2 regions of the Caldanaerobius fijiensis DSM 17918 genome follow, and region 2 is predicted to be linked to the other one. Evidence: riboswitches for the same ligand, from Rfam matches in the RefSeq annotation. Region 2 holds a riboswitch; the other holds the start of a gene.

Region 1 (16,310 bases), on a different contig from region 2:
ATAAAGATGGTAGGTGCACCTAGATCTCCCCATTCTTTATAAGTTCTATCGTAATGTTCCTGATTCCATTTCCATTCCTGCCTTTCAGCAATCCACATGGCAACCTTCATATCCTCTTCTGATGTTATCCACCACTTTTTTATATAGGATGCCCAGCTATTAAGACTGGTCTCAATAATCTGTGTTATTTTCCCAACAGGCGTCTCAACTACATTCTCAATCTGACGTTCATTTATATTTCTTGAATATCTTCTTACCCTTTGATCATCAACTGCCACAAAACATCCATTATAATCATATATCCTTGCAGAACAGCCTAGCTCTTTATATATTTCAGGCAGCGTCATCCCATCATAAGGTTCCGGAAGCTTTTCTCCTGCAAATAATTTATCCTGAAGCCAACAGCCAATCCTTGGTTGCCAAATTATTTTGCCTCCTGCTGTACCCTTGATCACATCTCTATGTAATTTTGCTAAATTTAAATTTTTATGGTCTGTGCTTCTACCTTCCATTTCGTATCTCTCCTTAGAAAAGGTTTTATAAAATCACTTTTCCTACAGAAATAACATGCTTTATGTTTATATCGTCGTCAAATATAACCACATCTGCATCCTTGCCCTTAGAAAGGCTTCCTTTGCTGTCATCTATATGCATTATTTTAGCAGGGGTTGACGTCATCATTTTTACGGCATCAAGAACCGGTGCTCCCGCCAGCCTAATCATGTTCCCAACCAGTAAATCCGCTGTAGCTACACTTCCTGCAAAAGCGCTTCTGTCCATAAGTTTGGCTACACCGTCTTCCACCACCACCTTTTGTCCACCTTTTAAGCTGCCCAGGATATACTCTCCTTCAGGCATGCCCGCTGCACGCATGGAATCAGTGACTAAGGCGATTTTATCGGCCCCTTTTATTTTGTAAATCAATTTTAGCAATGGTGGAGGAAGATGCTTCCCATCGGCTATGATTTCTACAGTTAATTCGTCCATCAGCAGCGCACTCTCTATTACTCCTGCTACCCTGAAGGCATTTATCCTTCTTACTCCTGACATACCTGAATACAGGTGTGTTACATGAGTGTACCCGTTCTCTACCGCCATGACCACATCATCATATGTAGCATCACTATGACCTATGGATGCCACTATACCCCTGCTTTTCAAGTACCTGCCCAACTCCAACCCGCCTTCTATTTCAGGAGCCGCAGAAACCCTCACAATATCATCAGAGTAGCCAATTAGTTTATCCACTTCTCCCTTTGCGGGTATCCTTAAATAACGCTCATCTTGGGCTCCTTTCTGGGCTTTTGAAAAATATGGACCTTCTAGATGAACCCCCAGGATTGTAGGAAATTCACATACCCTTTTTGCCTCTTTTACATTATCCAGGGCTTTATATATATCGCCAATGGGCGCCGTCAGGGTGGTGGGAACAATAGTTGTTGTACCATGTAAAGCATGGGCTTTAGCCATACCCAGAACCGCATCCACGGTTCCATCCATCAAATCATGTCCCCCACCGCCATGGGTATGTATGTCGATAAAACCTGGCGAAATATACATACCTCCAGCATCTATCACCTTTCCTGTGAAGTTATCTGCTATATCCTTATTATAGAAACCCACGTAATCGATTTTCCCATTATTTATAACTACCATTCCATCTTTTATTTCCCTGAAAGGTGTTAAAACCCTGCCGTTTTTTATCAATATAAGATCATCCATCGCCCCTCTTCCCTTCAACTCACTTTAACTTCTCTTTTTGTCCTTACCGATTCATATATGGCTAAAATAAGATCCACTGCCTTTCGACCTTCTTCTCCCGGTACCATCGGTTCTCTATTGTTTATAATAGCATCAACCATATCCTTGATAACCGCCAGGTGGCCAAATGACGAAATTTCCGGTCCGTGTGAACCTCCCATAGCCTCCCCTGTATCAAAGGACACTTCCCCTTCTTCTGTCTTCCATTTCTTTATGCCACTGTCTCCGAAAATGATGGTGCCTTTGTCTCCGTGTACCTCAAAAACCGTCTCTTCTCCCTCAAAAACAGAAGTAGCACCTTCTATAACCCCAAATGCACCGTTTTTATACTTCATGGCAACTACAGCGGTATCCTCCACCTCAATGTTGCGCACCAGGTGATCCGCATACGCAAACACGCTGTCCACCTCTCCTACCATCCATTGTATAAGGTCAATTCCGTGTATACCCTGGTTCATCAGAGCACCGCCTCCATCCAGCTCCCATGTGCCCCGCCAGTCTTCACTGTCATAGTAGGCCTGACTTCTAAAATACTTGAGGTAGGCGTTGGCCATTACGATTTTTCCCAGTTTTCCTTCTCTAATGGCCTCACGAGCCTTGATCGCTGACAGCATGGTCCTCCTCTGAAACACGCACCCCAGCTTTACCCCATTATCCCGACAAGCTTTTATCATGGCGGTCATCTTTTCCTTATTGATATCCAGCGGTTTCTCACACAGAACATTTTTTCCTGCTCTAGCTGCATCAATGGTTATATCACCGTGCAAGCCACTGGGCACGCATACGGAAACCACATCAATGTCATCCCTGTTGAGAAGATCGTGATAGTCTATGTAATAGTCCTTTACGCCAAACTTTTCTGCCATTTTTTTGGCCCTGTCTTCAATGATATCGCAGACAGCTACCAGCTCAGCATTATCCAGCTTCTTGATAGACTCTGCGTGAGCAGGTCCTATAACGCCACAGCCTATAATCCCAAACCTCACCTTTTTATTCATCTTGTTATCCCCCTATCTCATTTAAGGTTTTATTCAAATTATAAAGGCACTCATCAGAGGCTTCATAACCACCCATGGAAAACGTATTACCTGAAGGCTTATTTAACAAATCTTCAGAGAGAGGCCTTTTTCTGTAATGGGTCTCCAGACTAATATACCCATCATAGCCATCCTGGATCAGCCTTCTTAGCTGCCCTTTCCAGTCCACATCTCCCTCTCCAAACGTTACAGATTTAACTTCATTATCAATCTTTTTAGCGTCTTTCAGATGCATGTGAACTATATAGTCTTTTATGATCCCGTAACCATCGGGGTATGGCACTTCATTATATGGTTCAAATATATCATTGGCCGGATCCCACAAGGCTTTTACGTACTCCGAATCTATCTTTTCAATCAACTCTTTTACCAGAGCCGCATTGGTCAAATTAACCGACGGCTCGTTTTCTACTGCGATATACTTCTTGTTTTTCTCAGCGACCTCTACTATAGGCAGGTATAACTTGCAAATCTCGTCAATGGATGGCTTTACATCAGATCTCCAGAAGGTAAACGCGCGTATGATATTGGTCTCAAACACATCTGATAACTCTATACACCTTTGAAAAATCTTTATGTGCTTATCATATTCTTCTTTATTATCTATATGAGATTTAAATACCGGTGACGCTATGGCACACACCTTTACACTTTCCCTTTTAAATATCTGTTTCAGAGAATTAATTTCTTCATCATCCAACTCAAAAATCTGTCTATCCCATATGGAGCGCAGCTCAACCGCCTTTAAACCATATTTTTTCATAAGCTTAATTACATCCCGGATGTCCTGGGATATCTCATCAGTTATAACCCCGATTTTCAGCACAGTATCACCCTTTTTACCAGATAATCAAATGATTTTTTCAGCAGAATCCATATCTAAATACAGATACGCCCTCGGGTGAGTCCTTAAAATAGAGGCAGGGCAATCCTCTACAATGTCGCCTTTTAACGTATTGTAAACTGCTTCGGCCTTGGTCTTAGCCGGAACTATGCAATATATAAACTGGGACGACATAATCGTGGGAATTGTCAGCGTTATAGCATAGCGCGGCACTTCATCCAGAGAGGAAAAGCAACCGTCATGTACCTGCTGCATACGGCACCTTTCATCCAGCTCCACCACCTTTACGAGCTTCTTATCGTTAAAATCCGCCACCCATGGGTCATTAAAGGCTATATGCCCGTTTTCACCTATTCCTATACAGCCTATATCAATGGGATGTTCCTTTAAGAGCTCAGAATACCTCCTGCATTCAGCCTCAATGTCCTGAGCATTTCCATCGATGTAATTTACACTCTTAAATCCAACTTTTCCAAATATTCTATCCTTCAGAAAGTTGGCAAAACGCTGGGGTGCTTCTATGCTGAGGCCTATATACTCATCCAGATGAAATGCATTGATTCTACCCCAATCTACGTCATCATATGAGACAAGGGAAGCAAGAAATTCATTTTGCGAAGGAGCCGCTGCAAATACCATGTTTATTGCATCTTTCTCCTCTAACAACTCTAATATTCTATCGTGGACATCCCTTGCTGCCAGTTTCCCCATCTCATCTCTGTTTTCCGATATGAATACCTCAAGATTATCCACCTTGAAATTCTTAATATAACTCATAGCACATTCTCCCCTCGCATCTCTCTAGCTGCCTCTACCATGGCTAGATAACCATAAACCGGCACATAATCAGGAATAGAATTCCCTGAGCCTAACGCAAATCCAGCATTTTTCTTCTTTTCAGTGGCATATTTTATAACTTCTCTTACGTATTCTTTTATTTCGGCCTCAGGCATTCTACACAACACATCTGTATCCACACCGCCAAAATTGCCTATGCGTTGGCCATACTTATCCACCCATACAGAGAATGGAGCAATTTGATCTTCATTGGAATGCTTGGCGTCAATTTTCGCTATATTTATGATATCGTCCATAACTGAAAAAATATTTCCACATGAATGCAACAAAAAAGGTTTTCCATACAAATGTACCAACTCTACTATCCTGGCATACTGAGGTATCACATTTTCCCTTATGTCCTCTGCCGATATAAGGGTGTTGGTCTTAAAGCCTAGATCGTCGCCAAACCTGCATACTGCATATATTTCTCCATACTTTTGTAAAAAGATATTCCATATCTTATACATCACATCCCCAACTTTAGCAAATAGATCTCTGTAAAGCTGAGGATCATCTACAGATATATAACATAAATCCATATATCCCACTATATCCTGCATCAGCTCAAACACACCGTTACCCGGACCGCCTATAGCCTTCATTCCTTCTGGCATCACTTCCCCCAACAGGCGAAAATCTTCATCATACATCTGAAAATATCTTTGGGGTATAGAGTCCCAGGGATATTTTTCAAAATCCTCCCTCGTCTTTATAACACCAGGCTTATGTCCTCCTAATGCACCACTTCCAGGCATGGCAGGCCCAATACATCTCTCAAAGCTTACTGTATCATATTCCATCCTTTTGAAGAACTCCACATAATTCCTGAAAAATTCCTTCCTATCTTCCAGATCACCGTTGTATAGATCTGCAAATTTCTTATTCAATACCTGTTCCATAATGCTTTCAGATATTATATGCTCGTAAAGAGGCATTCGAGCTGTTCTCCGATTTTTTGCAGCATTTACGATATTCATATAATCTGGTATAAAATCATTCATTTTCCTAAACAACCTCCTTCCCCTCTATCGATAACACGTTTGTAACATCTTCACTTAATTTAGTTAATTAATTTTTCTCATATAATTATACCATAAATATACAAAAACGCACACAAAATTACTTAAATACAAAATAGGTTGCTCCGATGCTTTTAAGCTTTTTCGGAAGCAACCTATCTATTCACATCATTTATCCTGAGCCAATACCGAGATACGACTTGCCAAGGCCAATATCACCGTATAGCCTATTATTGCCCCTATTCCACTGGAAAGGGAAAAGGGAGCAACAAACATAAAGGCTGCGCCAGAGCTCCCGAGGATATATTTAGCTATAGGGTAAGAAAGTAAAGCACCTATAATGCCTGTACCTATAACCTCTCCTATAGGTGCAAAATAGAGTTTACCCGTAAGCCTATAGAGGTACCCTGCGAGGAAAGCTCCAACCATGCCTCCAGGAAAAGCCAGCAGCGAACCAACTCCCAGGAGATTCCTCAAAAGTCCTATAACAAAGGCCACTTCCAGAGCTCCCCAGGGGCCAAAGAGAACTGCTGAGATGACATTGATGGCGTGTTGAACAGGGGCAGCTTTGGCTACGCCTACGCTAAACCATGTATACTGGGCCGTAAATGTGCCTATGGCAACGATGAGGGCCATCAGGACCATGCGCTGTACCCTATTCATATCTTGCTTTCATCCCTTTCCTTATCTTTTCTTCTGTAAGGTTATATATCTCATCAAAGAACGCCATCTTAAAGCTACCTGGGCCTTTAACCTCATCCTTAGATGCGGCCAGCTCACCAGCCAGTCCAAAGGAGACAAACGCCGCTACTGTTGCCTCAAAGCTGTCCTCATTGGCACCGCAGAAACTCCCCACTACCGACGTGAGCATACAGCCTGTACCGGTGATGGTACCCATCATAGGATGGCCGTTGTCCACATAAGCCACTCTATTTCCATCGGTAATTATATCGGTTGCTCCTGATACTGCCACCACCGTCTTATATTTTTTTGCCATATCTCTGGCAGCGCTGAGGATATCATCTACGCCTCCTGCAGACTCCACTCCCCTTATTCTTCCGCCCTTACCGGCAAGAATGGATATCTCCGCGCTATTTCCCTTGATGACAGATACTCTGACTTCCTCCAGTATTCTTTTAGCGCTCTGCGTCCTCATAGATGTGGCTCCAGCGCCCACAGGATCCAATATGACGGGTATACCCAATGAATTAGCGGCCTTTCCTGCTTTTACCATGGCATCTACCTGTTCCTTTGTGAGAGTGCCGATATTTAAAACCAGGGCCTGGGCCGCACCTGCCATTTCCTCCACCTCTTCTAGAGCATGGGCCATCACCGGTAGGGCCCCTATGGCCAGGGTTACGTTGGCACAATCGTTAATGGTAACCATATTGGTTATATGATGAATTAACGGCTTTTTATCCCTCAAAATTGTCAATAAACCTTCTACCATTTCAAATTCCTCCTGTCACTTATCGCTTTTTCTATAGTCTGCAAGAGTCGTCTAGAATTTTCTTCTACATCTCCGGAAAATACAGCCGAAACCGATGAGATACCATCTACCTCCGATTTTAGCATGATTTCGTATGCATTTTCTTGAGTTATCCCTCCTATAGCCACCACAGGAATACTTACGGCTTCCTTGATTTTTTGCAAACCTTCTATACCTATGGCGTCAGCCTCTGGTTTTGTTAGGGTGGTATATACAGCCCCTACACCCAGATAATCTGCTCCATCCCTTTCCGCTTTTACAGCCTCTTCCACAGTACTGGCGGATACACCCAGTATCTTATCAGGTCCAATGAGCCTTCTTACCACCTCTGCAGGAAGGTCCTCCTGCCCTACATGGACGCCATCAGCATCCACTGCCAGGGCTATATCCACTCTGTCATTGATTATGAGGGGGATGTTATTATGCTTTGTAACTTCCTTAACCTTAAGTGCCAGCTCATAAAACTCTTTACTTGATATCTCTTTTTCCCTCAATTGTATTATAGTAGCACCGCCTCTTATCGCAAGCTCTACCGCTGATACAAGGTCTATACCTTTTAGATATGAGCGGTCTGTCACAGCATAGAGCCTCAAATCCATGTGTATACCCCTTTCATTGTGATTTTTATGAAGCCTGCCGACCAAATGCTATACCAATCTTATGGGCGATCAGATATACAATCCCTGTAAGGATCACATCGGGTAACGTGACCCCTATAACCGTGTTATACCTCAGGAGGACATAATAAAGCACCACGCCTATACCCCATGAAACCAAAGCTTTAACATTAAATAATTGCTTGCTTTTATCCTCTTTAAAAATAAAATAGCCAATCACCAACACTGCAAAAAGTGGTGCAAATACCGAACCTATAGCGTAAAGGAAGTTTTCATACTGCTCCATGGGAAATACGAGGGCCACTATTGTGCCAATAGCGCCCATAATCACAGATACCAGCTTTTCGTCCCCTTTCTTTATGTTCAAAAACGACATGGCAGAAGAATACACATCTAAAAATGTAGTGGTAACCGTAGACATAACGACTATTAGCAGGGCATAAATCCCCAAGCCCGCTTTCAACATTATCTCCGTTGGATCACTGCTTTTGAATGCGAGAGCTGTACCCAATCCTATAATATACATCCACGCACTTCCTATAAAGTAACCAAACCATGTTGCAATAGCTGAACCCTTTTCTGATTCCGCTGCCCTAGTGTAATCAGATACCAGTGGAAGCCACGATAAAGGCATCACTACCGCCAGCTCAAATCCCTGCCCAAAACTCATGCCACCACTAACTTTAGCTGGTATACCCCCTCTAAACACCAGAAAGCTCATAACGATGGTCAAAACAAATAGCAATACCACTGCAGTGTTGTTTATCTCATTAAAACCTCTATTACCAGAATATAACCACAATATAACCAGAAACCCTGTAATCATTGCCCAGACGTAGAAGTTATCAAATCCCCACAACTTTATAGATATGGTATTCATTGAACGCCCGGCCACAATAATCATCACAGCAGTCCATCCTATAAGTTGAAGGATATTGAGTAGCGAAAACAAATAAGAACCGTATACTCCGAAGGTGTAGCGGGTAGATTCCATGGAACTAGCCCTTTCTCTAAAGCCTATTATACCAGTCAGCACAAGAAAGGTATTTCCAAGGATGTGACCCAACAGGATGGCTAGTACACCTTTTTTAAATCCCATGGGAGCATATAAAGCCCCGGTCATTATCTCAGCCATAGAAACAGCTGCTCCAAACCAAAGCAAAAACATGCTTCGATTAGAGATCTTAACGTTCACGGGCATCTCCTCCTATGCGAAGGTTCCAAAAATGATTGGTAGGGCCTACCCCATGTCCTATATCCAGCGAGTTTTTTATAGCACCTGTGATGTAATGCTTTGCTCTTTTTATAGACTCCAGCAGGTCATATCCTAAAGCCAGATTAGCAGCAATGGCTGAGGAAAATGTACATCCGGTGCCATGGGTGTTTTCCGTATCAATCCTCTCTGATGTAATCTCATAAAATTCCTTCCCATCATAAAAGACATCCAAAGCATCGCCGGTGAGGTGCCCACCCTTTACCACCACCGTCCTGGCTCCAAGGTCCAGTATCCTCCTGGCAGCCTCTTTCATGTCTTCTTTGTTTTCAATCTCCATGCCGCTTAATGCTCCCGCCTCCATAAGGTTAGGTGTCACCACAAGGCTTAATGGGATAAGCTCTCGCTTTAAAGCCTCCATAGCTTCCGGTTTTAATAAGTGACTTCCACTTTTTGAAATCATCACCGGATCCAGCACAACCTTATCAGGCTTATAAGTCTTTAAGCCTTCAGCAACGGCTTTGATGATACCTTCACTGGATACCATGCCTATTTTCACAGCATCAGGATACAAATCTTCAAAGACCGCTTTCATCTGCAGAAATACCATCTCCGGGCTTATATCTTCTATCCCGAGAACACCCGTGGTATTCTGCGCTGTAATAGATGTGATGACACTCATGCCGTAAACTCCATGAGCCGAATAAGTTTTTAAATCAGCCTGTATACCCGCTCCGCCACCCGAATCAGAGCCAGCAATAGTAAGTGCCAGTTTCATAATACCACCTCCGCATAAATTAAGCCCACCTGCATGGGTGGGCATTTTCGTAAAATCAAAGTATTTTATTCAAACACTTTGATGCTTCCCTACGCAGGCATTATCCTGACAGGTTCCAAGGGTCGGGAACTAATCCCCTCTCAGCCTCATACGAAGCTCCCCTAGCATCCATTCTATTTAATTTTTACATAACTTCACTGCAATCCCCTGTGCCATATTATGTGTTTTGCTTTAGTATATCACAATTTTAAATCAAATCCAAGTAATTAGTTATGACATGTCGCTTTAAATATATCCATTGTCTGTTTAGCTGTTTTCCTCCATGAAAACTGAGCTGCTCTTTTTAAACTTTTTTCTCTCAAAATGTTTATAAGCTCTTTGTTTGTTAATATTTCTGCCATTTTATATGCGATTTCCTCAGGATTTAAAGGATTTACAAGCACCGCTGCATCACCTGCAATTTCTGAAGTAGCCCCTCTGTTAGAGGTTAAAACCGGCAATCCACAAGCCATAGCTTCTATTATAACCAAACCAAAACCTTCGTATAATGATGGAAAAACAAATAAATCTGCAGCATTGTATAAGAAAACAAGTTCTTTTTCTGTTAAATCATTAATACAAATTAAATCATATCCAATTTTTATCCCTAGCCTTTCTAATAGTACGCGTTTTTCTTCAATTTGATTTATATATTCACTCACCATTACAAGTTTGTGTTTTAAATGATACTTATTCTTTGAAATTAAATATGCCATTATAAGGTTATTTATATTTTTTCGTCTCTTAGCACTCCCTACGTAAAGTATAAATGGCTCATTGATACCATATTTATCTCTTACATGACTTTTTGCCTTTTCCTTATTAATTGCAGAAAATTCATCACCTGGAGCTAAATAAGTCACTTCTACTTTATTTTCGGGTACTTCAAGATATTTAATAATATCACTTTTAGATGCATAAGATCCCGTTATTATTTTAGCAGCTTCTTTAGCTGATATTGGAACCCATTTTTTTAAATAATAATACTTGCTTTCTTCATAATCATACGGATCAAAATAATAATAAATATCATGTATCATTACTATCCCAGGACTTGAAATATTTGCTGGTAAAACAAAATTTGGTGAAAAAAAACAATCTATGTTTTCTTTATTAACAGCTTAAGCTAAATAACATCTCTCCCATTCTGCACTTCTTGGGTTCAATACTTCCTTTGTAGAAACAAAGCGCATGTAAACATTTTTACCATGAACTGACGTACAACCTTTTTTCTGAAAAAGGATTATATCATTTTTCTCTTCCTCGTTAATAGCTAATAAAGAATAGATAAGCCGTTGTGCATATGTTAATATTCCACTATTCCCATTTTCTTTTGATAAAATGTCAAATCCGCAAAACACATCTATTCCAATTCTCAATTTAACTTTCACCGTCCTCCCTTTCCTGATTTATAAACAACTTATAATACAATCCTTTTTGCTCCATAAGTTCATGGTGTATACCTTTTTCTACTATCTTGCCTCTCTCAAGCACTACTATCTGGTCCGCATTGGTTACCATCCCAAGATCATGGGTTATTATTATCACCGTTTTGTCCATTGCTAATTTATCTATCTCTTCTACAAATCTTCTGGAAGCTTCTTTATCTAACCATGATGTGGCCTCGTCAAATATCAATATCTCTGGATTTCTTAACAGTACTCGGGCTATTGCAATTCTCTGCTTTTGACCACCTGATAAACCTGTTCCCATCTCTCCCAGTTCCGTTTCATAACCATCAGGCATTTTTATTATAAAATCATGGGCATTAGCTCTCTTCGCTGCCTCTATTACTTCTTCATCAGTAGCATCCCATTTCCCAAACCTTATATTCTCTTTTATACTCGCCTTGAACAAAAAGGGCTCTTGAAACACCACTCCTATATGATCCCTCAACGAATTGTCTTTTATTTCACTTATATCTATCCCGTCTATGTATATATGCCCTCTATTAGGCTTATAAAATTTTAATAACAAATCTGCTATAGTGCTCTTGCCAGCTCCGCTCAAACCAACCAATGCCGTCTTACTTTTTGCTTTTATTTCTAAATCTATACCCTCTAACCTGAACTCTGAGCCAGGGTACTGAAAAGATACATTTTTAAAGAAAATATTTCCTTTTATATTTTTTAACACTTTCAATTTTTTTTCTTCTTTTTCTTCTTCGATTATATTTAAATTCTTTATTCTATCCCATGCTCCATCACTAGTTCGTATACTGGCAAATAGGTTTCCAAAATTCTGCAAAGGCACTATTATATTCCCTATATACATGATCGACGCTACTGCTGTACCTGGCTCTAACCTTCCTCTTTGTATCTCGAAAACCGATATTAAAAATGCTAAAGCCTCTAATACATAAAAAAATAAATAAGGACCAGAAGAACTTTCCAGAGAAACAAATTTTTCTTTAAGCGACTTGTGCTTTATATCTTCAATAATATTTTTTAACCGATCATTTACCAAATCACAAGCGTTTAATGCTTTTATCTCCCTTGCTGCCACTAAGCTCTCCTGTAATGTAGAATTGTAATTGGATATTTTATCCTGTAATTTAGTACTTATTTCTCTTAATCTTTTCGATAAATAGTACGGTAGAAGAGTAAAAACGATGCAAAACGCAGGTACGAGCCATAATAGTTTTACATTTATAACTTTTATAATTACAATCGTTGTAAAAAACAATATTATATCTACAATCATTTCACCGACGGCTTCATATTTTTCGGCATACACAGGAATATCGTTTGTAAGGCATGACATTATGTCACCTATCTGCATCCTTTTGAGTTTGTGTATAGGTACAGAGCAAACGTGAGAATAAATCCTGTTCCGAAAATCAACAATAATATTCTGTTTAACCTGCGTATACAAATATGAAGATAAATTTATAAAAATTTCACCTAAAACTCTTCCTATAAAAAGCAAGATAATAACTTTATACAAACTTATATCAATTTTATTATTTTCAAAGCTATCAATAAGGATTTTAAATGCCCACGGATACAAAAGCCATGAGGACATCATTCCAATCAAACCTATTAATACGGCCAATACTTCAAAAATAATACTTTTTTTATTAAATTTCATTTAATCCCTCCACATAAAATTCTTATATAGTTTATTGTGAACTCCACAAAATTCTAAAACAATAGAATTTTCGCAATATATATTCAAAGAATTTCCCCACTTTTGTTTAATCTACACCATATGAGATGATAAAGCTAAGTTTAATCAAACTCTTTGATGCTTTCGTTGATTTCTCTGAACCTATCCTTTCTTCTTTCTACAACCATTATTACTTTTTTATCGATCGTTATAGGGATTTTAGCTTTGAATCTATGATTTGTGCCATCGTTCAAAAAATTCTTTCTACCCATACTCCTCAGTTGCTTGTTCACAATTTTTAACTCTCTAAAGAATTAAGAGAACTTTGCAGTTTTCCCGCGGTACCCGACCCTTCTCAATTCTCTAGATTTAAATCTCTATTTTTTCATGACCTTTAATCTTTCTTCTATAATCTCGTTAATATTACCGAATATATACCGTACTATCAGTTTTACTCTCTCTAATATCCTAATCGGCGATACTATTAGCTTCGAGCTTTATGTCAAGGAGAATAATCCCAAAATATTTGATTCTCTATATCGCAATGTTAAAAAATTTTCTAAACCCAATCCCGATTTTAATCCTCATTCCCATGCCTGTAATAAAATACCTAAGTCTGCTTCCTCTAACCTCGATGTCAAATTCTTTCACATAAACGGATATTTTCTATTCCATTAAAACCGCTGTTATTATTAACAGCTTAGCGTTGTCCAACATATAAGCTTCTACAATGATTCTCTTGACGTCAAAATATTCCTTCCACCGCCGCTGAATCTAAAACCTTGTATGAATCTGGAACTTCAGTACTCGCTCTTAATAGTTCCTTTAAATAACCCTCATTTTTTCTACAGGTACTTTTTAGGCGACGTTTACTTTGACACTTTTGATAATTTATCTAATATCTTTCTGTTAAACAGCCATGTTTGAGCAAACACAACCAGGAATGAAAATCTATTTTCGTGTTAAACATAGAAGCAACTCTATAGTGCTATGAAATTCTAAAAAATGGTATAAACTCTATAAAAAGCAAATGGTCATTGAAAAATCTATCGATAACTTAAAGATTTTATGTCTGTGAATAACTTTAAAAGCAGGTATTTTAATTGCATGTATAACATAGCACAGGGTTAATTATTACAGCCAATGTCGGGATGTGGACAATTCTTTATCTTTAAAACAACTTTTAGACTAACAAATGTTATCTTTTGATTTGACACGCCCGACATTTTTTAACAATTAGGTAGGTTTATTAGCTTGCTTTTTAAAGCATACTCTTTTTATTATGTAATTACCTCGATATTTTGACTCTTATAAATACTTTATTTTATCCCCATATTAGTATTTTCGCTGTTATTTATTTATTTTGCAATTATTTAAAGATTAAAAAACTGCAAACATGACTAGGATCATAAATAAATATCAAAAAAATTCCTTATGATCTAGCATGAGAAGCATATGATTCATATTTTGAACCACCGCTACCTTTTATAATTCTTATTGCTGAACCATATTTAATAATTGATGGTTTGGAATATTGTTTTTTAGTAATGCGAAGCATCCTAACTACCTCCCTTCCAAATACTATTAATTTTTTTTAATTATAATATTTTAATTTAACAATCAATCCTGTCATGTTTGCAGTTTATAAGCAAAATTAATTTTTAAAATATCTTAACCATATTTCCGCCGATAAAGTACGACCAATCGAAAACAAATATGGATCTTTTACATATCCTTGTTTTGCATAGTTCAAAATCTGCAAAAATTTTTCCTTATCAATAAATTTTAATTCATTAATTATAATTGAATTATTAATAATTTGTTCGAGCCAAGGCCACTCTTTTTTTAGGCCTATATAAAATCGCCGTTCACCACCCGCTTTATTTTTTCTGTTAAGAACATCTTCTGGTAAGATACCTTTTAATGAATATCTCAAAATATATTTATTTAATTCCCCTGCACGTATTTTTTTATCTATTGGAATTCCAAATATAAATTCTATTAAAGGTAGGTATAAAAATGGATACTTTATTTCAACTAATTTAGCAAATACATTTCCGTCTAATATTTCATGAATATTATTCATTATACTTATTTGATAACTATCAGTAATTGTATCCACTTTTATTGTTCTGTAATACTTTTCTATTCTCTCATTCAAATTAGTAAACATTATCAATTTTTTACTAACCCAAGGTGGAACAGTACTGTTAAACAAACAAACATTTCTTTTTAATATAGGTAATAAACAATTTTCCTTTATTACCTTAAATACTGGACATTTTAACTGTCTACTCCATTTAAGAGATTCAATTAACACCTTAATTAAGGATCCTTGACGTAAATAATCAGCTAAATAATAATTATTCCATGATAATAAATGATCTCCACCTTCTCCACTTATAATAGTATCTATATTATATTTTTCAATTATATTGAGCATAAATTTATTTTGGTCATGTATTAGAATATTCATATTAGGTTCGTCATAAAATAATTTATCTTCCCCCTCTATTTGGCCTAAATTTTTTAAAAACCAAAATTCCCTTCCATCTACAATAATAGGATTAAAATTTGGATTACTATTTATAACACTCTTTGCAAAAGGCATGTCGTCTTCTTCAACTAATAATGAACCATAATCAATAGTAAATGTATTAATTTTATTTTTTAAATCCCTTCTCTTCTCTACTAGCTCTCTAACTAAACATACAATAGAAGATGAATCTAATCCTCCACTCAATTCTATTAAAACATTGTTACTAATGTTAAAATTTCTATAAACTGATTCCATTAATAAGCTTTTAAAATGCTCAAAATAGTCATCCTCGTTTTTATAATTTACCTTTTTTATATTTGAGATATTCCAATAATTTACTAATTTAGCATTTTCATCGTTTATAATTAATATACTACCAGGCATTAAACGCTTAATATTTTTATACGGAGTAAGGTGTTGTTCAAAAAGGCCAAACGTCAAATATTCTGAAAAATATACATCATCCAAATCACTTCTTACTAAATTATATTTTAATATATTACTTAAGTTAGTCGCTAATACTACTACATTATTATAAATGCTATAAAATAATGACTTAATACCTATAGAATCTCTAACGCATATTAGTTGTTTTTTATTTCCATCCCAAATAATAAAAACAAATTCTCCATTAATTTCCTTTACAAAATCAATACCAAACTTTTTATAAGCTAACAATAATACTTCATTTACATTCGTTATATTAATCTTATTTACTTTTCTAGCTATTTCATTAATATTATTTACTTGCCCATTGCCTACAATTAAATAATTATCTTCTCTATGTACACTTATCATATTTACATTATTTTGTTTAATTTCCTTATAAAATATTGCACTTTTTTCGCTATTTAACTTTTCTGATAAAATAAGTTGAATAGATTTATCGTTTACCCACTTATATATTATGTTATTTAATTCAAGGTTTTTCGCTATATCTTTCCTATTTAAAATTCCTACTATTTCGTTCATATTACATTCCCTCAAATCTCCTCTATAACTGAATAATCTTTCTTATTAAATTCT
Region 2 (16,310 bases):
ATTACGATGAATTGATTCAACCGTCATCGGATGTTAAGTTTAAGTTTAATGACGCGGGGCACATGCTTGGTTCATCGATTATTGAGGTATGGATAAGTGAAAACGGCAATGATATTAAAATCGTATTTTCTGGTGACCTCGGCAACAAGGGTACGCCTATATTGAGAGAACCGTCACTCATAAAAGACGCGGATTATGTTATATGTGAATCTACATACGGTGATAGACTTCATGAAAATATCGAAGATAGGTCCAAAAGACTTATGGAGATTATTATTCGCACCATAAAACGAGGGGGAAATGTCATAATACCTTCTTTTGCTGTTGGCAGGACGCAAGAACTCCTTTATGAGATCCATAAAAATAGTGGAAAGTATCAAAAAGAGATAGAATTTATAAACAATGTCCCTGTTTATGTGGACAGCCCCCTTGCTGTATCTGTTACAAATGTATTTAAAGATCATCTTGACTACTTTGATAGTGAAGCCCAGGAATACATTAAAAGAGGGGATTATCCACTTGACTTTCCAAACCTGCATTTTACTCATAGTACCGAAGAATCAAAGGCTTTAAACGATATTAAAACGCCTGTTATAATAATATCTGCCAGTGGAATGTGCGAGGCGGGGCGTATTAAGCACCATTTAAAACATAATTTATGGAAGCCAGAGAACACGATATTGTTTGTGGGATATCAGGCAAAGGGTACCCTTGGAAGAAAGCTATTGGAAGGTGAAAAGAACGTAAAAATATTCGGTGAAGATATTATGGTAAAAGCGGACATAGAGTATATTGAGAGTTTTTCCGGACATGCTGATCAGAAAGGAATAATGGATTGGCTTTCTGCATTTTCTGATAAGCCGAAGAAGATATTTATTGTACACGGGGAAGATGAAGCTCAGGCGGTTTTATCTGATAAAATCAAAAGTGAACTGGGCATAGAGACGATAATACCATCGAGATACGATACCTATGATTTCCAGAAAGATATACTTGTCAGCGTAGAACTTGACGATATAGAACAATTGAGCGTAGAAATTGAGAATAAAGTAGAGGAGATGAGATTAAGAAGCGAGAAGGTGCTAAATAAGCTGCAGGAGTTTATGGGCAAAAATAAAGCGGCGAAGAATTTAAATGATATTGTCAAAAACATAAATTCTGTAAATGAAAATTTAATGAGACTATATAGAGAACTATTGGAGTAGCATATAAAAAGACATGGGCTATTTATGGACTTAAGAGAAGAAGGGAGGATATGTATGAAGATCACCGTCATTGGAGCTGGAAGCTTTGTATTTGGGCCCACAGTTTTAAAGGATGCTATAATAAAAAATAGACTTGATGACTGCGAATTGGCTCTGGTGGATATCAATAAGGAACTGGTTGACCTTATGGCATCGGTAGGGAAGAGAATAGCGAGAGAAAATAATGTAAGCATCAAAATCACATCGACCACAAGAAGAGAAGAGGCACTGGAAGGAGCTGATTTTGTTATATCCTCTGCTGCAATACAAGGGATAAAACGATGGCTTATGGATTATGAAGTACTGAAAAAATATGGCTTAATGATCAGGCACGGGAATGCGGAGGGCTTGGAGGCCTTGTCAATACTTTTAGGGCAGTAACACTGGCGATGGATATTGCTAAAGACATGGAAAAGTATTGTCCCCATGCCCTGTTTCTTGATGTAGCCAATCCAATGCCAAGAGTCGTTACAGCTGTAAATGAGTACACAAAAATAAAGGCTTATGGATTTTGCAACATAGCATGGAGTGCACCAGATGGTTACAAATGGCTTGCGTCACTTATCAATAGAAATAAAGAGGATTTGGATGTCGTAACGGCAGGCCTTAATCATTTTGCCTGGCTTGTTTCAATTAAAGAAAAGAACACGGGAAAAGACCTTTACGACGAGGTGATAAATGCTATTGCAACAAGAGAAGGAAGAGAATTCAAAGTGATGAGGAAGTGGCTAAAGGAATATGGACTTGTGCCAATGGGAAGCGTTGATCATCACGGCGAATATTTGCCTTATGACAGCGATATTGAATACGCGACAAAACCGCCGTATCATGGAGATGAGAGGGAAAGGGCAGAGGCCCTGAAGAATTTAAAAGATGTTGCTGAAGGAAAAGTTCCTTATGATGTAGCATTTAAGATGCTGAGCTGGGAACATCCTGTTGATTTGGCTGTTGATATATTTAAGAAGAGAAACAAACACCATGATATGATAAATCTTCCGAACAAAGGATTTATTGAGGGCATACCTGATGGCAGAATAGTAGAGGTACCAGTGGATGTGATAGATGGTGATGTTATTGGGCAAAAGATACCTCCATTGCCACAGAGATTGACCCAAACCCTGAATATCATATCTGATGTTCATGAGTTATCAGCCAAGGCTGCGGTCTTTGGCGACATAAAACTGGCTGAAGAGGTAATAGAGCTGGATTTTGCTATACCGGATAAAGAAAAAGCAAAAAAAGCATTGCACGATATGATTAGGAATCATATTGATATTTTACCACAATTTACCTAAGAAGCTTCAATCATCAGGACTTATATGTAATACAAACTCTTGACACTGTCTTTGATTATTGTTATATTAAAGATAATAAAGACAAAAATTGAATATCGGTTTTAAGGGGAGCTGAGAGGGAAAAGCTCGGCTGAGAGTAGGCACTTAAAGATATCCCTGTGCCTTGACCCTTTGAACCTGATCCGGGTAATGCCGGCGAAGGGAGGAGAAAGAGAATCAAGCCTTTAATGCAAGCAATCCGGCATTAAAGGCTTTTTTGCTAGATGTAAGATTTGGCTAAAGTAAAAGCCAAGAATAAATAAGGCCGCCGGCAAGGGCGGTTTTTTCATTTTGACTTTTTGGAGGTGATGTGGATTGATAAAGGTTAATGACAAAGATATGAATTTTAATGGGACTGTAAAAGAGCTTTTGATTGCTTTGAACATTAATCAAAATTCATGTGTAGTGTTGGTAAATGATGATATTGTAAAAAGAGAGAATTTGGAGGACTTTTACCTAAAAGAAGGGGACCATGTTGAGATTGTCAGCTTTGTTGGTGGCGGTTAATAAAACTAAAGGTAATAATGTAAAGAGGTGAAAGGATATGTTTGAAATAGATGGGAAAATTTTAAAATCGAGACTTTTTGTTGGGACAGGGAAGCTTCCAGATTATTCACTCATTGAAAAGATGTATTATGAAGCAGGGATTGAGGTTTTTGCGGTTGCTGTAAGAAGGATAGGACCCAACACAAAGCATACGAAAAATGTATTGGAGTACATACCAAAAGATGCCATAATCATGGTAAATACTTCAGGTGCTATGAATCATAAAGAAGCTGTAAAGATTGCTCAGATAGGAAGGGAGCTGACATCGTCTGATTGGGTGAAGGTGGAGATTGAAAAGGATACAAAATACCTTTTACCTGATAATTACGAAACATTAAAGGCATGCGAAATACTTGTAAAAGAGGGGTTTAAGGTATTTCCATATATTTATCCAGACTTAAACATAGCAAAAGAACTTGAGCAGATTGGTGTTGAGGCGGTGATGCCGCTGGGTTCCCCCATTGGCACGAACAAAGGAATTGGTTGTGAGGTTTTGCTAAAGCCTATAATAAACGAGGTCAAAGTCCCTGTTATAATCGATGCTGGCATAGGAAGACCATCACACGCAGCACAAGCAATGGAACTGGGAGCTGATGCAGTTTTGATAAACACAGCAATTGCGACCTCTTCAGATCCTCTAAAAATGGCTATTGCGTTTTCAAAGGCGGTGGAAGCAGGAAGATCGGCATTTGAAATTGGGACTTTAAAGGAATATGAGTATGCTCAAGCGTCGTCACCACTTGATGATTTTATAAGAGGTGTTGAATGTGATTGAATATCTTCAAGAATGCCTAAAAATTTATTCTGAGTATGAAAATTATGAGCCAACCTTTTCGGAAGTGATGGATATTTTATCAAAAGAGTATTTGGATAGGCTTGATTTAGTAAAACTTTTAAATGTTGAGGATGAAAAGTTGATCAGATTTATGGCGCAAAAAGCCAAAAGGCTTACAGAAGCCAATTTTGGTAAGGTTATTTTGCTCTACGCACCTTTGTATATAGCAAATTATTGTGAAAATGGATGCCTGTATTGCGGTTTTTCTTGCCTTAAAAAGTATCCACGAGAAAAGTTGACGTTTCAAGAGATGCAGAACGAAATGAAGAAGATGAAAGACGAAGGTCTTGACTCTATAATAATCCTTACAGGTGAGGATAGGACAAACTCGTCTTTTGAATACATAAAAGAGGCTTGCAACCTTGCATTAAAGTATTTTTCAGAGGTTTCAATTGAGGTATACCCGCTTTTGGAAAAGGAGTATGAAGAACTAAGTCGATTAGGGGTTGTTGGGATAACAATTTATCAAGAAACATATCAAAAAGAAGACTATGAAAAACTTCATTTATTTGGGCCAAAAAAGGATTATGAGTTTAGATTATACACACCTGAAAGAGCTCTTAATGCGGGTTTCCATGAGGCTTGTGTCGGGCCTCTGTTGGGTCTTTCAAACCCGAAAAAAGATGCTTACTGTGCAATTTTGCACGCTGAATACCTGATGAACAGGTTCCCAAAGGCTGAGATTTCTATATCTTTTCCAAGATTTAGAGATGCCAATGTTGGTTTTAAACCAAGCTATATTGTATCAGATAAAGAATACATTAAGTTTTTACTTGTTTCAAGGATATATCTGCCAAGAGTTGGAATTGTCATTTCAACCAGGGAAAGAGCAGCTTTGCGTGATGCTTTAATGGATATTTGTATCACAAAAATGTCTGCAGGTTCTAAAACGACGGTTGGAGGGTATGCGGTTAAAAAAGAGGATGAACATGGCCAGTTTGAGATAGATGATGCACGATCTGTTTTTGAAATGGTGAACACCATAGCTAAAAAGGGCTTAAGAGCTGAGTTCACAAACTGGGTAAAAGGTGTAGGTTATGAGCTTATTTGAGGGCAAAAAGATTGTGGCAGCATCTGGTGTTGCAGGCTTTGGCGATTGTGAAAATATTAAAATAAAGCGCGGCAAGGATTTTTCTATAGTTGGCGATTTTTGCACCTCAATAAAAGAAAAAAGGCCTTATGCGCCAAAGGTAACGGCAGTTGCTGCAATACAGGCAGATGAGATTTTAAGGATGGTGAATAAGCTTGAGAAAGAATGAAAAACTCAAACTTTTTCAGGATTATAATATTTACGGAATCACAGCAGAGAAATTTTCAAAAGGCAGAAGTAATCTTGAGGTTGTAAGGGATATGCTTGAATCAGGTATAAAGATAATCCAGTATAGGGAAAAGTATAAAACTCTAAAAGAGAAATACTATGAGTGCTCAGAGATTCGTAGGCTAACTCGTGAATATGGCGCTCTTTTAATAGTGAACGATCATATAGACCTTTGCTTGATGGTAGAGGCAGATGGTGTTCACATAGGACAGAATGATTTTCCTCTAAAAGAGGTTGGAAAGCTTCTTGGCGATGAATATATCATAGGGGTTACAGCTCATACAAAAGACCAGATAAAAGAAGCAGAAAACTGCGGTGCAGACTATATCGGAGTTGGACCAATATTCCAAAGTTTTACAAAGGATAATCCACTGCCACCTATTGGACTTGATATTGTCAAGTGGTGTGCTCAAAATTCTAAAATTCCCTTTGTTGCTATAGGTGGTATAAAAGAGAATAACATTGTTGAGGTACTGGATATGGGAGCAAAATGTGTAGCTCTTGTGACAGAGATTGTTGGAGCAGATGATATTAAGGACAAAATTAGAAGGCTTCAGGATATAATGAGAACTAAAAGTAAAAATATTTAGATGTTTTAAAATAAATCAAAAGGAGTGAAAAAATATGAAAACACAGATGAGCTATGCAAAAGAGGGAATATTTACACGAGAGATGGAGCTTGCAATTCAAACCGAAGAGATAGATAAAAAAGAATTTTTACAAAAAGTTGCTGAGGGTAAGATTGTAATTCCAGCAAATAAGAACAGAAAAAGAGATAGATACTTTGCGATTGGCCAAGGGACATATGTAAAAATAAACGTCAACATTGGTGTATCTGAGAGCTGTCCTAGCTTTGATTATGAGATTCAAAAATTAGAGGTTGCAAAGAAGTTTGATGTTGAGTCTGTGATGGATTTATCAAGCGGAGTTGAGGCATCAACTTTTAGGAAAAGGCTGTTGAATGAATACGATTTTATAGTTGGTACAGTGCCTGTTTATCAGGTTGCATCAAAGCATCAAGATTTTACTAAGGCATCGGCAAAAGAGTTCATCGAAGAGATAGAGAGGCAGGCAGAAGAAGGGGTTGACTTTTTTACAATCCATGCAGGGATTACAAGAAGGACATTAGAAAGGTTTGAAAATAACCAGAGGATTTTAAAGATTGTGTCAAGAGGTGGAGCGCTTTTATACAAATGGATGATGGCAAACAATAAGGAAAATCCACTTTATGAATATTTTGATGATATATTAAAAATATGTAAAAAGCATGATGTTACACTAAGCCTTGGTGATAGTCTAAGGCCAGGTGCTGTGGCAGATGCTACAGATGCGCTTCAAATAGAAGAATTAATCAATTTAGGTGAACTGACACGCCGCGCCTGGGCTGAGGATGTCCAGGTTATGATTGAAGGCCCTGGTCATATGAGGGCAAATGAGATCGCAGCTAACATGATGATTCAAAAAAGGCTTTGTCATGAAGCGCCATTTTATGTTTTAGGACCGCTTACAACTGATATTGCTGCAGGATATGATCACATCTCAGGTGCGATGGGGGCTTTGATTGCAGCGCTAAATGGTGCAGATTTTTTGTGTTATGTCACACCCGCAGAGCATTTAAGGCTGCCCTCTGTGGAGGATGTAAAAGAGGGAATTATAGCCTTTAAGATTGCGGCCCACAGTGCAAATATTGCAAAAGGCTTCAAAAGACCGCTTGAAAAGGATATAGCGATATCAATTGCAAGGTGTGACCTTGATTGGGATAGGATTTTGAATCTTTCTATTGATCCTGAAAAGGCAAAGGAGTATAGGAGCAGCTTTCCAAATGATACCTGTTCAATGTGTGGAAATCTTTGTGCTGTGAAAAATTCAAAGGATGAGATTGTATTATAAGTGTGAGAGGGAATAGCATTTATCTAAACCCAAAAAGAGGCAAGCCACATAAGGAAGGCTTGTCTCTATTTATATTCAATTTTATTTGCTTCAAGTATTTGACGTACTTCGTTAAACTTTTGTAAGGAGTAGACATGCTGTTAATAAATTTAATGGGCATTTGACATTTACAAGATTTAGTGGTATATTATTAGTAGCATATGCCAATAATAATTGAGGGGGTGTAATAGATGAAAATTGGGATTTCTTCAACCGGTAGAGAGCTAAGCAGTTTAATGGATACCCGGTTTGGTAGATGCAGTTATTTTATAATCTACGATACTGCAAATAATTCAACAAAGGCCATCGAAAATCGGGGCCAGGCTTCTGGTGGCGGTGCAGGGATCGCTGCAGCACAGCAGCTGATTGATGAAGATGTGGATGTGGTTATCACAGGTAATGCAGGACCTAATGCATACAAGCTTTTAAAAAATTCTGGTATCAGGGTTTACAGGTGTGGAAGTATAAAAGTAGAGCTGGCCATACAGCTATTTAAAGAAGGTAAATTAGAAGAAATAGTTGAAGCTGGTCCCAGCCATGGCGGGATGGGAATGGGGCATGGAGCAGGTTACAAAGGGGGATGGAATTGAACATAGGTGTCTTAAGTGGCAAGGGAGGAACAGGCAAGACTACTGTGTCCACTAATCTCTCTGTGGTGATGAATGCAAATTATATTGATGGGGATGTGGAAGAACCTAACGGCTTTATCTTTTTACGGCCAAACCTGGTTCATAGTGAAGAGGTTATGGTAGATTATCCTTTTGTAGACAAAGACAAATGTACATTGTGTGGGGAATGTGCAAAAGTATGCCAGTATCATGCATTGTTCAGAACGAAAACGGAGATAATGCTCTTTGAAAAACTCTGTCACGGATGCCATGCCTGCGGTATTGTGTGCAAGTATGGCGCCATATCTTATAAAAAAAGAGCAATAGGTGTTATAGAAGAAGGAAAATATGATAGTATCGTCTGCAAAAGAGGGGTTTTAAATGTAGGAGAGCCAATGGCAGTACCTGTTATAAAGCAGCTATTGGGAAATCTACCTGATGGGATTAATCTTGTCGACTGTGCTCCAGGGACGTCCTGCAATGTTGTAAATACACTCCAATATGTGGATGCAGCTTTGCTGGTAACGGAGCCATCGGCTTTCGGTTTACACGATTTAAAGATGGCGTTAAAACTGGTGCGAAGCCTTAACTTACCCTATGGCGTTATAATTAATAAATACAGTAAAGGTAATGACATGATTCAGGAATTTTGCCAGCAGGAAAAAATTAATGTCATTGGCGTTATACCTTACGGAAAGGATGCAGCGGAGGCATATTCTTCAGGTAAAATGCTTATAGAGTTGTCAGAATACAGGAAAATATTTGAAGAGATTGCGCAAAAAATAAAGGAGGTATTCCTTTGGAGCTAACAGTTATAAGTGGCAAAGGAGGGACTGGTAAAACAACTATAGCTATTGCCCTTGCAGAATTGGCTGGTAACGTAGTAAAGGTGGATTGTGATGTGGATGCTCCGAATATGTATTTATTTTATGATGGAACAGATATAAAAAAAGAATATTTTTATGGCAATAAAAAAGCCGTAATAAATAAAAATTTTTGTACCAACTGTGGTGAATGCGAGAAAGTCTGTAGATTTGACGCCATTAAAAATAATACAGTCAACTTTTATAAATGCGAAGGATGCGGAGCGTGTACACTGGTTTGCCCTCAAAAAGCAATTCAATTAAAGGAAGAAAAAAGTGCTGACATTTATATCACAAAAACTCATAAAGGAATAATCTCCAGGGCACAGATGGAAGTGGGCAGTGATGGTTCAGGAAAACTCATCACTGTATTACGTCAGAACGGAAGAAAGTTTTCACATGAAAATACTATCACGATAATAGACGGTTCACCTGGTATAGGCTGTCCGGTGATATCTTCCGTCACGGGAAGTGATGTGGTGTTGATCGTCACTGAGCCAACTCAATCAGGTTTTGAGGATTTTGTGAGGGTTATGCAACTGTGCAGCCACTTTGGCATTCCAGTAATGGTATGTATAAACAAGTACGATATCAATGAGAAAGTGACAGAGGAAATACAAGCCTATTGCCGGGATAATAATATTTATGTAGCAGGAAAAGTGCCTTATGATGATACGGTTATGAAATCTATAAATGAATTAAAACCTATCATTTATTATGAGGATAGCAGGGCAAATAAGGCTATAAGGCAGATGTGGGATGACATCAAAAGTTATATAGAAAATTTATAAATCATGTTTGGAGGGATTAAAAGATGAAAATAGCGATTGCCAGTGATGGTAACTTTGTAAGCCAGCATTTTGGACATTGTGAAGGGTTTACTATCTATGAGATAGAGGGTAAACAGATAATCACTAAAAATTTTATAGAAAATCCAGGACATAGGCCTGGATACTTGCCACAGTTTCTAAAAGATTTAGGAGTGAATGTGATTATAGCAGGTGGAATGGGCGATTCTGCGCAAAAGCTTTTTGCAGAAAACGGTATAGAGGTTATAGTTGGCGTGTCGGGTATCTGTGATGACGTGATACAGCAGTATTTAAAGGATGAATTAAAATCGACAGGGAGTATATGTAAGGAACATCGCTATGAAGGACGATGCGGGGATTAAAGAAAACAAAAAAGCAAAAAATTTTGAAGACGAGATTTTCTTTATAAAGAAATTATTAGAGAAAAATGGATATAAATTCACAAAGCAAAAAAGAATTATCCTTAAAGAACTATTTAATGCTGATAAACATTTAAATGCAAAGGAAATATACGAAAAGCTAAAGCAAAATAATATTGGTTTAGCTACAGTTTATAGAACCATGAAGTTATTCAACGATTTAGGTATAGTAAAAGAGATAGCAATAGAAGGAGAAAATTATTATGAATTAAAAATATTTGGAAAGAAACCATTACACATTCATTTTCGTTGCATTAAATGTCGCGACATTATAGATGTGGATGAAAGTAGAGTGGCATTAGAGTATTTGCATTTAACTAAAATATTAGAAAATATAAATGGTTTTGATGTTTACGATGTAGATATCATGTTTTCTGGTATATGTAAAAGGTGCAAAGAGGTATTGAAAAATAGCACAAATAAAAATTGACATATGCCCAAAACAATTATATAATATATTATGAGCATAGGCTAATAAGGAGGTGGAGTAGCATGCCAAGAGGAGACGGTACAGGCCCACTGGGATTGGGACCGATGACAGGTAGAGCTGCTGGTTTCTGTGCAGGCTTTACTGTACCGGGATTTATGAATCCAGGCATTGGCTATTACAGAGGTTTCGGTAGAGGTCGTGGTTTTAGATGGAGATACTACTATACGGGAGTTCCCGGTTGGGCTCGTTATGGTTATCCTGTATATGGACAAGTCTATGCACCTCAAATCAATGAAAAAGAATTTCTGACTGAGCAGGCAAAATTTTTGGAAAATCAGCTCCAGGAAATAAAAGAACGATTAAAAGCACTTGGCAAGGATGACGAATAACATATCGCTGTTTTAAGGCAGGAGAAATAACCTGCCTTAAAACAGTGCTATTATTTTTTTGAAATATATGAGCTATTGCCCGTAATATTCCGCAATAATTGCATGTGTTTGAGCCAAAGACAGAAGTTACTACGGTAAAAAGGAGCTGGGAGGATGAAAGAAATTTCGAAAGGAAATCAAGAAATCTGCGCCGGTACTGACAGCATAGGAAATCTTAAGTGCCAAACAAATGAACTAAGTAATATCAAAAAAACTGTAGCGGTATTAAGTGGAAAAGGAGGAGTGGGTAAATCCCTTGTAACATCCCTTCTGGCTGTAATGATGAGGCGAAAAGGTTATGATGTTGGAATTTTGGATGCAGATATCACTGGACCATCAATTCCTCGAATGTTTGGTGCTGACAATTACAGGGTAAGTAGCAGTGAATTGGGTATTTATCCGGCCAGGACCCACAACGATATTAGAATCATGTCTATAAACTTGCTTCTTGAAAAAAAGGATATGCCAGTTATATGGAGAGGTCCTTTAATAGCAGGGGCAGTAAAACAGTTCTGGACAGATGTTATATGGGGTGATTTAGATTATCTATTTTTCGATATGCCGCCTGGAACGGGTGATGTACCTCTTACTGTATTTCAATCTATTCCACTTGATGGAATTATTATAGTGTCTTCACCGCAGGACCTTGTAGCACTTATTGTTAAAAAAGCATATAATATGGCAAAAACCATGAATATTCCCATACTTGGTATTATTGAAAATATGAGTTATGCGATATGTCCTGAATGCGGTAGGCATATCAATATCTTCGGCGAAAGCAAGGCAGAAAAGGTAGCGGAAGAAATGGGCATCCCATTTCTTGGAAGGCTTCCCGTTGACCCAGAGCTCGCGGCTCTCTGCGATCAAGGGATGATTGAAAGATTTAATAAAGACTATGTGGACGATTGTATAGATCTGCTCGAAAGGAACTTCTGAGATAAGTGTTAAGTAAATGATTACGTTTGATAAGTGAATGAATAATTTATATTGTTGTATGCTATGAAAACAAGCAGGTGTAGAAAATATTTTCTTGCCTGCTTTTTGTTATTTTAAATTATTTTTCACTTTGTTATTGCTTTATTTATCTTTTGGTGTTATAATTTTTAAAAAAGTAACACTGAATTGTTTTTGTATTCATAGTGCAAAAACAAAAGTGTTATTTTAGATTTGTATTGGGGGGTACGGTTGTGCTAGAGTTATCAAAAAGATTTAATGTGGTTGTTGCTATTTTTTTAATACTTGCTATTTCTTTAACTGCTTGCAGTAATAAGACGCAAAATCAACCGCAGATTTCAAATCAGCCCAGAACACAAGTTCAGTCTGTAATGGTTACTGATTTAGCAGATCGGCAAGTGAAAGTAAAATTGCCGGTAAATAAAGTTGTAGGTATAGGACCAGGGGCGCTGAGGCTTATTACATATGTAGATGGTCTATATAGAGTAGCTGGAGTGGAAAACATAGATAAAAAGCTTGCAGCAGGCAGAACGTATAATATGATTTTTCAGGACAAATTGCAGCAGCTCCCTATCATTGGGCAAGGTGGACCTGATTCTACGCCAGATGCAGAAAAATTGGTGACGGTAAAGCCTGATGTCATTTTTGTAACTTATCTTTTGGACAAGACTAAAGCAGATGATTTGCAAGCAAAAACAGGTATTCCTGTGGTTGTTTTGAGTTATGGGAAAATTGGGACATTTGAAGAGGATATTTACAAGTCATTAGAAGTTATAGGAAAAATAATGGGGAAAGAGGATAGAACGCGAAAGTTGGTAGAGTATATAAAAAATATTCAAAAAGATTTAGACGATAGGACAAAAGATATACCTGATGACAAAAAACCAACAGTCTACATTGGTGCTTTAGGATTTAAAGGTGCCCACGGAATAGAAAGCACACAAAGCAATTATCCTCCTTTTGTGGCGGTACACGCCAAGAATGTAGCAGATACATTAAGACAAAAAGGGAGTGTCATGATTGAAAAAGAAAAGCTATTAGCTTGGAATCCTGATATAATTTTTATTGATGCAGGAAACTTCAAGCTAGTAAAAGATGATTACCAAAAAAATCCTGAGTTTTATAAAAGCTTAAAAGCAGTCAAAAACGACAATGTTTATGGACTTTTGCCTTACAACAATTACACTACAAATATAGATACAGCTCTTGTGGATTCCTATTGGGTAGGAAAAGTTCTCTATCCCGAGCAGTTTAATGATATAGACCCTGTTCAAAAAGCGAATGAAATATACACGTTTTTCTTTGGCGAACAAGGAAAATCGGCATACAACAAAATGAAAGAATTATACGGTGGCTTTAAAAAATTAAATTTTAGAGTATAGTCATATTTTTCACCTTTTTGGTGGAGGACATAATAATGAAGGGGATGTAGCTTTGAGACAGTCATTTATAGAAAGCATTCCAGAGGGCTATAACAAATACATAAAAAGGAAAACATTAATCATATTTTTAACCTTTTTATTCACTATAGCATTGTCAATATACGCAACAAATGCAGGCTCAGCCGGTATAAGTACTTACGACGTTATAAAAACTTTGTTAGGTAAAGGAGAAGAACGATTTCGCATTATAATTTGGAATATTAGAATGCCAAGGGTTTTGTCAGCAGTTATAGCTGGAATAGGTTTGTCTGTTGCAGGTTGCGTAACGCAGAGCATTTTAAGAAATCCTTTAGCCTCTCCTTTTACTTTAGGTATTTCGCAGGGGGCAGCATTTGGAGCTGCTTTGGCTATTATTGTTTTTGGGGCAGGAAGCACAACGAATCCAGATTCTGTAATTATAAATAATCCGTATCTAGTGGTATTGTTTGCTTTTTTAGGTTCGATGGGGGCTACAATAATCGTTTTAATTCTGGCAAAAACCTTCCGTGTAACTCCTGAGGCGATGGTACTGGCGGGTGTAGCTCTTGGGTCTTTGTTTTCGGCCGTCACTATGATTTTACAGTATTTTGCTGACGATGTGAAAGTTGCCTCAGTAGTTTTTTGGACCTTTGGGGACATAGGGCGAGCCTCTTGGAGAGACTTAGCAATAATGTCTATTGTTGTTTTTATTGCGCTCATATATTTTATGTTTAACAGATGGAATTACAATGCTCTAGACAGTGGAGAAGAGACAGCTAAAGGGCTTGGGGTAGATGTTGAAAGAGTGAGATTAATTGGCATGTTTATGGCATCTTTGATTTCTTCAGTAATTGTTGCGTTTGTGGGGATAATAGGGTTTATAGGGTTAGTCGGCCCTCACATAATGAGAAGGCTTATAGGAGGAGACCACAGATTTTTGATTCCTGCTTCTTCTGTAATTGGGGGGCTCATTCTTTTAGCTTCAGACACAGTAGGCAGAATTATAATTTCTCCTGTTGTACTTCCTGTGGGAGCAATTACTTCATTTCTGGGTGCCCCGGTGTTTTTGTACGTTCTCACTAGGGGGTATAGAAGGTGATTTTAAATATAAACGGAATTGAGTTTAGTTATAGCAGTGTTCCTGTTCTTAACAATGTTACGTTTACCTTAGAAAGAGGAGAGGTACTTTCTATTTTGGGCAACAATGGAGCAGGAAAATCTACCCTTTTAAAGTGCATTAATAAAATTTTAGAACCTCACAAAGGCACCATTTACATTGAAAAAGATGAAATTTCTAAATTGAGCAGAGTAGATGTAGCTAAAAAAATAGGATATGTGGCTCAAAGGCATGAAAGTGGGCGTTTTACTGTGTTTGACGCAGTGCTTTTGGGAAGAAAACCCCATATAAAGTGGGATGTAACTCAAAAAGACATAAAGATTGTAAACAGTGTTCTTAAAAAATTTGATTTAGAAAAGTTGTCTCTTCGCTATTTAAGCGAGTTAAGCGGTGGAGAACTTCAAAAAGTTGTTATAGCAAGGGCGATGGCACAGCAGCCTGTGTTAATGCTATTAGATGAACCTACAAACAACTTGGATTTAAAAAATCAAATAGAAGTTTTGAAAATAATAAGGGAGGCGGTGAAAGAACAAAATATTGCTGCTATCGTAATTATACATGATTTAAACTTAGCTTTGAGATTTTCAGACAAGTTTCTGTTTTTGAAAGACAACACAATTTACGCGTATGGTGGAATGGAAGTGATGACAGAAGAAATTATAGGGTCAGTTTACGGTATTCATGTGGTTGTTGAAAAGATACACGATATACCTGTTGTTATACCACTTTAAAAGAGAGGGGGGTAATATTTTTGAAACTTGTATCTATTGGTGTAATACACAGCCAGTATTCCAAACGAGAGGAAGCTCCCAGACAGGGAAGACTGTCAGACAAAGAGGCGATACTGGAGATATACCCTGAGTTTGAAGAGGGGCTTCAAGATATAAAGAATAAAAAGCACTTGATTGTTCTTTATTGGTGTCATTTAGGAAGACGGGATGTGCTAAAAACTACGACCCCTTTTGGACCAGAGATAAAGGGGGTATTTTCCACTCGTTCTCCTTCACGGCCTAATCCTATCGCTTTTTGTGTAGTTGACCTTCTAAAAGTTGAAGGAAATAAGCTGTACGTCAAAGGAATAGACGCATTAGATGGAAGTCCTTTACTGGATATAAAACCATATGTCTACGACCTTGACAGTATTAAAGGCCCTGATGATACTTTATAAGAGGAGGAAAATGACATGGATAAAGAGTTATGGGAAAAATGCGTAGCATTTCATGGCCATGAATGTCCAGGCCTTGCTATAGGTTTTAGAGCTTGTGAAGCGGCTATTCAAAAATTAAATCTCACATTTTCAATAGATGAAGAAGTGGTGTGTGTTACAGAAAATAATGCTTGTGGTGTCGATGCAGTACAATATATGACTGGATGTACTTTTGGGAAGGGAAACCTTGTTTTTAGAGACAGGGGCAAGCAGGCTTTTACTTTTTTCAGAAGGGATACCAATGAAGGCATAAGGATAGTTTTAAAAGCTTTTAATGTTGGCAAGAACAGAAAAGAATGGCAGGAATATTTGTTAAATGCGCCTTTAGAAGACATTTTTGACTTTAAACAACCTGGTTATGGAATACCTGAAAAAGCAAAAATATATAGATCGATACAATGTGAATTATGTGGTGAATACGCTGCAGAAAGTAGGGTAAGGCTTATGGAAGGCAAAAAAGTTTGTCTTGATTGTTTTGAAGAGTGTATAAAATACCCATAAGATACACAGTTGATGAAGGAATGGTATTTATGCTATTATTATTTTAGACTTTTTTGAAAGAGTGATCCATATGAATTATGAATCAGAAACAAAAGAAAAGATTTTAAGTGCGACTATTGATATAGTTGGCGTGAAAGGTGAAGCGACCATAAGAGAAATAACTGAAAAAGCTGGTGTTAATGTAGCATCGATAAATTATTATTTTGGGAATAAAAACAATTTATTAAAAGAAGTGGAAAATTATTATGCAGAAAAGCTGTTTAAATCAAGTTATGATATTCTTAGAGATGATAATTTAGATTTGGAAGATAAGTTATTTAAATGGTCTATAAATTTAGTAGAATACATGTTTAAATATCCTGCGCTTA

The links. A riboswitch is a leader RNA that binds a small molecule or an ion and turns the genes downstream of it on or off. The one in region 2 is predicted to bind thiamine pyrophosphate.
Region 1: linked by a shared signal. The riboswitch ahead of thiD (bifunctional hydroxymethylpyrimidine kinase/phosphomethylpyrimidine kinase) and the one ahead of thiS (sulfur carrier protein ThiS) in region 2 are both predicted to bind thiamine pyrophosphate.

The regions. Positions count from the first base shown of each region.
Region 1 is NZ_FQVH01000009.1:49,310-65,619, reverse strand. Features, by position in the region: gene BUB87_RS05615 (uroporphyrinogen decarboxylase family protein) at 1-512, opposite strand, end outside; gene nagA (N-acetylglucosamine-6-phosphate deacetylase) at 538-1,722, opposite strand; gene BUB87_RS05605 (Gfo/Idh/MocA family protein) at 1,737-2,759, opposite strand; gene BUB87_RS05600 (sugar phosphate isomerase/epimerase family protein) at 2,764-3,624, opposite strand; gene BUB87_RS05595 (glucosamine-6-phosphate deaminase) at 3,649-4,419, opposite strand; gene BUB87_RS05590 (uroporphyrinogen decarboxylase family protein) at 4,416-5,495, opposite strand; gene thiW (energy coupling factor transporter S component ThiW) at 5,670-6,164, opposite strand; gene thiM (hydroxyethylthiazole kinase) at 6,157-6,951, opposite strand; gene thiE (thiamine phosphate synthase) at 6,945-7,589, opposite strand; gene cytX (putative hydroxymethylpyrimidine transporter CytX) at 7,615-8,802, opposite strand; gene thiD (bifunctional hydroxymethylpyrimidine kinase/phosphomethylpyrimidine kinase) at 8,792-9,598, opposite strand; TPP riboswitch at 9,668-9,771, opposite strand; gene BUB87_RS05560 (glycosyltransferase family 4 protein) at 9,865-10,677, opposite strand; gene BUB87_RS05555 (hypothetical protein) at 10,759-11,028, opposite strand; gene BUB87_RS05550 (ABC transporter ATP-binding protein) at 11,018-12,727, opposite strand; gene BUB87_RS14355 (hypothetical protein) at 12,868-13,038, opposite strand; gene BUB87_RS14870 (hypothetical protein) at 14,178-14,303, opposite strand; gene BUB87_RS05545 (asparagine synthetase B family protein) at 14,400-16,256, opposite strand; gene BUB87_RS05540 (lasso peptide biosynthesis B2 protein) at 16,268-16,310, opposite strand, start outside.
Region 2 is NZ_FQVH01000032.1:1,085-17,394, forward strand. Features, by position in the region: gene BUB87_RS11000 (MBL fold metallo-hydrolase RNA specificity domain-containing protein) at 1-1,205, shown strand, start outside; partial or broken gene BUB87_RS11005 (family 4 glycosyl hydrolase) at 1,260-1,708, shown strand; gene BUB87_RS11010 (family 4 glycosyl hydrolase) at 1,700-2,539, shown strand; TPP riboswitch at 2,634-2,760, shown strand; gene thiS (sulfur carrier protein ThiS) at 2,894-3,085, shown strand; gene BUB87_RS11020 (thiazole synthase) at 3,123-3,899, shown strand; gene thiH (2-iminoacetate synthase ThiH) at 3,892-5,010, shown strand; gene BUB87_RS11030 (ubiquitin-activating E1 family protein) at 4,997-5,218, shown strand; gene thiE (thiamine phosphate synthase) at 5,205-5,867, shown strand; gene thiC (phosphomethylpyrimidine synthase ThiC) at 5,902-7,167, shown strand; gene BUB87_RS11045 (NifB/NifX family molybdenum-iron cluster-binding protein) at 7,398-7,796, shown strand; gene BUB87_RS11050 (nucleotide-binding protein) at 7,787-8,623, shown strand; gene BUB87_RS11055 (ATP-binding protein) at 8,614-9,468, shown strand; gene BUB87_RS11060 (NifB/NifX family molybdenum-iron cluster-binding protein) at 9,492-9,848, shown strand; gene BUB87_RS11065 (Fur family transcriptional regulator) at 9,826-10,335, shown strand; gene BUB87_RS11070 (DUF5320 domain-containing protein) at 10,398-10,724, shown strand; gene BUB87_RS11075 (Mrp/NBP35 family ATP-binding protein) at 10,878-11,699, shown strand; gene BUB87_RS11080 (iron ABC transporter substrate-binding protein) at 11,951-13,099, shown strand; gene BUB87_RS11085 (FecCD family ABC transporter permease) at 13,152-14,216, shown strand; gene BUB87_RS11090 (ABC transporter ATP-binding protein) at 14,213-14,965, shown strand; gene tsaA (tRNA (N6-threonylcarbamoyladenosine(37)-N6)-methyltransferase TrmO) at 14,986-15,402, shown strand; gene BUB87_RS11100 (FmdE family protein) at 15,418-15,942, shown strand; gene BUB87_RS11105 (TetR/AcrR family transcriptional regulator) at 16,013-16,310, shown strand, end outside.